DNA from 2 places in the Alteribacillus sp. HJP-4 genome. Region 2 is predicted to be linked to the other one. Evidence: riboswitches for the same ligand, from Rfam matches in the RefSeq annotation. Region 2 holds a riboswitch; the other holds the start of a gene.
What was found. Region 2 has a riboswitch for thiamine pyrophosphate ahead of thiD (bifunctional hydroxymethylpyrimidine kinase/phosphomethylpyrimidine kinase). Riboswitches for the same ligand answer to the same signal wherever they lie in the genome.
Positions count from the first base shown of each region.

Region 1: linked by a shared signal. The riboswitch ahead of thiC (phosphomethylpyrimidine synthase ThiC) and the one ahead of thiD (bifunctional hydroxymethylpyrimidine kinase/phosphomethylpyrimidine kinase) in region 2 are both predicted to bind thiamine pyrophosphate.

Region 1 is NZ_JBHIKY010000030.1:19,174-21,577, reverse strand. Features, by position in the region: gene thiC (phosphomethylpyrimidine synthase ThiC) at 1-1,353, opposite strand, end outside; TPP riboswitch at 1,495-1,609, opposite strand; gene ACE4RR_RS19030 (BH0509 family protein) at 2,086-2,229, shown strand.
Region 2 is NZ_JBHIKY010000007.1:28,554-30,957, forward strand. Features, by position in the region: gene thiM (hydroxyethylthiazole kinase) at 1-103, opposite strand, end outside; gene thiD (bifunctional hydroxymethylpyrimidine kinase/phosphomethylpyrimidine kinase) at 116-928, opposite strand; TPP riboswitch at 1,016-1,119, opposite strand; gene ACE4RR_RS08140 (efflux RND transporter permease subunit) at 1,167-2,404, opposite strand, start outside.

The DNA of each region.
Region 1 (2,404 bases), on a different contig from region 2:
AAGCATTGCTGTACCGTACCACCCGATCTGAGCAGCGCCGATCCCTGAAGTGATGTGGTCATATCCCGGTGCTATATCAGTAGTAAGCGGACCGAGAGTGTAGAAAGGAGCTTCTTCGCAGACCTCCAGCTGTTTATCCATATTTTCTTTTATCAAGTGCATCGGCACGTGGCCTGGCCCTTCTACCATAACCTGAACATCATGCTTCCAGGCTCTTTTTGTTAATTCTCCTAGCGTCTCTAATTCTGCAAATTGAGCTTCGTCATTCGCGTCTGCGATAGATCCTGGGCGGAGGCCGTCTCCAAGAGAAAACGCGATATCATATGTTTTCATTATTTCGCAGATTTCATCGAAATGCGTATATAAGAAGCTTTCCTGGTGGTGGTATAAGCACCACTGCGCCATAATGGAACCTCCCCTGGAGACTATTCCTGTCAGTCGGCCCGCGGTAAGCGGTACATAGCGCAAAAGCACCCCGGCATGAATAGTAAAGTAGTCTACACCCTGTTCAGCCTGTTCTATTAGAGTATCCCTATAGATTTCCCATGTTAATTCCTCAGCGGTACCATTAACCTTTTCCAGTGCCTGGTAAATAGGAACAGTGCCGACTGGCACAGGGGAGTTGCGGATAATCCATTCTCTTGTGGTGTGTATATTTTTACCGGTGGAAAGATCCATAATATTATCTGCTCCCCAGCGGATGGCCCAGGTCATTTTTTCAACTTCTTCTTCGATGGAGGATGTGACAGCAGAGTTGCCAATATTTGCATTGATCTTTACATGAAAATTTCGTCCGATAATCATCGGTTCTATTTCGGGATGATTAATATTGGAAGGAATTATCGCTCTTCCTTCTGCTACTTCCTTAAGGACGAATTCCGGTGACATGTCTTCTCTTATAGCTATAAATTCCATCTCCGGTGTAATAATGCCTTGTTTCGCATAGTGCAGCTGAGTTACATTTTTACCACTTACTGCCCGGCGGGGAGTTCTTTTTAATCCAGGAAATACAGGTGGCCGGCTGTGGGAGTTCAATCCATTATCTTCAGGACGTATTAATCTTCCCTCATATTCTTCTGAATCCCGGCGTTCATTTATCCACTCGGCACGAATCGATTTCAGCCCTTTTTCGAAGCTGATAAGCTCTTCTTCATCTGTATATGGACCGCTTGTATCGTACAGGTGGATCGGAGGGTTTTTTTCCTCGCCAAAGGTTCCGGCCGTGTCGCTTAATTCAATTTTTCGCATTGGCACGCGCAGGTCAGGACGGGATCCGCTGACATACACTTTTTTACTCCCTGGAAGATTAGATAAATGGTGCACGTTCTCGTGGGAAATGGATGAATTGGACATAAAAAAATCTCTCCTTTTAAAAATAGTAAAGGACGAGATCTTGGCGCATAGACGAAAGGGCACAGCAGGCAATAAAAAATAAAATAAGCCGGCCCATTCATTTTGGACCGGCTGTCATTTAGAAGCTGCTAAAGAACCTTGCTTTCACGATTCTAACTTCCCTACGCTGGTATGAACCAGATCAGGTCCGAAGGGTCAGAAAAATTCATGGCATTTTCTTCTCAGCCCGGCTCATCGGACTCCCCTAGTTGATTCATTATTCAATTACACCAAGTATAGGAGATATTATAAAAAATGAAAACCCCAAAACTGAATAAATTTCACCTCTGAATGAATTTCATAAGTCAATTTCACAACGAAAAATGCGGGTATTAAAATCTACTTTCTCTTTATCATTCGACTTTCGCTTCAGGCGAACGCTTTCCGTGGGCTTGGCCTCAGCCTCCTCAGCAGCAAAAAGCTGCCTGCGGGGTCTTCACCTCAAGCTAGTCCCACGACGCCCAGGACGTGCTAGTGTCGATGTTGGCCACAGGACGTGGCCGGTATTAATCGACCAGGAGTCGTCGCCTTACGCTACAATCGAATGTTCGTGTTTTATATTCTGAATTGCTCTTATGAAATTGATTCCTCTGATAAAAAATTCTGAAAAATGTGTTGACGGAATGAAATTATCTGTTATATAATACATTTAAATTAATATTCTGTAGTAACACAGAAAGGGGAGCATACAAAATGAAAAGAAGAGAGCGTCAGAACATGATTACATTTTTAACGAAGGTCAGGGGTATGGAAGATCAACAGTTTACTATGATGACGGATGAAGATGTAGAGCATTTATATGATCAAACGTATTTTCAGCACGAAACAACGGAATAACACACCTTTAAAAGCTCGGGTATCCGGTTAGAAACCGGTACCGGGCTTTTTTTTCGAATTGCTGCCATGATTATGCTGAAGACTTTTGGCTTCTGCTCCATGACAGCAGATTTTCGATCCTCTCATAGATCTGCTGTTCGTCAACCTCTTTTTAGTAAAACCCATACTTTTTTGA
Region 2 (2,404 bases):
CATTAGCAGTAAAATTTGTAACCACATTATTAGTTATACTGTGCACAAGCGGTCTTTTCTTTTTCACCTCATCAAGTATCTTCCCAAGCTCTTTTGAGCGCATGAATCGCCCTCCTTATCTTTTTATTTTTTCTAATTCGATTCTCGAAGCCCAATGATTCACGGGGCCGCTTCCTTTCCCTAAACCAAGTGTATCTTTAATTGCTTTCGATATAAAATCCTTACTTTCTTCCACTGCCTGATAAACAGTATGTCCCCTGGCCAGTTTCGCGGCAATTGCAGCAGAAAATGTACACCCTGTGCCATGAGTATTTTTCGTATTCGAACGAGAAGCACGGAAGATCCTGAACTCTCCATTCGTATATAAAATATCGGTTGCCTTCCCATGCAGATGACCGCCCTTCACTACAGAAGCTCTACAGCCAAATTCCTCTACAAGAATTTTTGCCGCTTCCTTTGCACTATTTTCTGAATTGATAGTTAAGCCGGTCAGCTTTTCCGCTTCTTCAAGGTTCGGTGTCACCACAGCTGCAAGTGGAAGCAGCTGTTCCTTCATGATTTGAGCAGTTTCTTTTTCCATCAAGGAATCTCCGCTTGTGGCCACCATTACAGGATCTATGACAATATCTACTTTTTCTTCTTTTAGTATAGCAGCTATGCGCTTCATCATTTCAGGTGTGGCAATCATTCCTGTTTTCACAGCTGACGGACGAATATCTTCAAATACTGAACGAATCTGCTTTTCTACCATCTCTACCGGGACATGCCAAACATCCCGGACGCCTTCCGTATTCTGGGCTACCACGGTAGTCACCGCAGCCATACCATACGCTGTGCATTCCTGAAATGTTTTCAAATCGGCATGAATCCCCGCCCCGCCGCTTGGATCAGTGCCTGCGATTGATAAGACGGCCGGTATATTATTCATTTCTACTCATCCTTTCTTCATATCTAAATAAAATAAAAAATCGCTCCCACTTTAATGGGAGCGATGGCTGTATATCGTGCTCTTTACAATTCATCTGCTCCACTTTCCTACGCTGGCATTAACCAGATCAGGTGGTAAGGGACAGGTGCCGGCGGCTCCATCTCAGCTGTACAGCGCCCCTAGTGAACAGGTTTATGAGATTGATTACATCTTACTGGACAATTCAGGCTGCTGTCAATTACCGGCCATCCCTGTCCTTATCGTTTTTTGAACTTCTCACAATTTTTTCAAGCATATTCAAAATATCATCTTTAGAAAGGTCTTCCTCTTTTCCCTGTACTGACTGATTATTCTTTGGCTTCAAAAATACATCATCTTCCTGTGTATCGTCCGGAAATTCGTCTGCAGTAGAATCTTCAAGGTAATGTTGCCGCTCGCTGGTCGTTGCAAGCTGGCTGTCATTGAGCCTGTCAAACCGATCCGAGCTCCTTCTTCTTTCAACCAGCTCATAGGACCGGACGACTTCGCCTGTTTCTGTGACAAAACGCTTATTCATACTCCGTGTTTCTTTATCGAACAGACTGTATAAAACAGGGATGACAAACAATGTCAGGAAGGTGCTGCTGACAAGGCCGCCAATGACAGCAATACCCATCGGCTGCTGAATTTCAGTTCCTTCTCCCATTCCCAGCGCAAGTGGGAACACACCTAATATTGTCGTAATAGCTGTCATTAATATTGGTCTCGTCCGCTGTTTGACACTTTCAATAATCGCATCCCGAGTCGCGAGACCCCTGGCTTTCATCTGATTAATGTAATCAACAAGCACAATAGCGTTATTTACAACAATTCCGGCAAGAACAATTAAACCGATAAACACCGTCACACTTAATGGTGTCTGCGTCAGTGTTAATGCAAGCATTACCCCGATGATCACCAGCGGTACACTGAACATAACAACAAATGGATATTTAAATGATTCAAACTGACCGGCCATAATCAAGTAAATAAACAGAAGCGCAAGGACAAACGCAAATGCCAGGCTGTTAATAGCATCTTCAAGCAGCTCCTGCTCTCCTGAAAACGCATAGTTGGTGCCATCTGCAATATCAGCGTCTTCAATAATTTCCTCGACCAGCGTGCCCATTTCATTAAGTGTTGTATCAGAGCTGTAAGTTACTGTGAACTCGACACTTTCCTCCTGGTCCAGCCGATTAATAGTCGCCGGGCCTTCCCCTTCTTCAACATCAGCCAACTCAGAAAGAGCTATATACTCTCCTTCTGCATTAGGAATTTGAAGATTTTCCAGATCCTCTTGATCTTCGGTAGATTCTTCATTGTACTGAACATTCACTTCATACGTATTACCGTCTTCTGTGTTAATTGTAGTTGCTGTGGTTCCACGGGTAACGTCCTCCACCGTCTGTGAAATCTGGGCCGGTGTGAGTCCATTATCCCTCGCTGCTTCGGTATCAA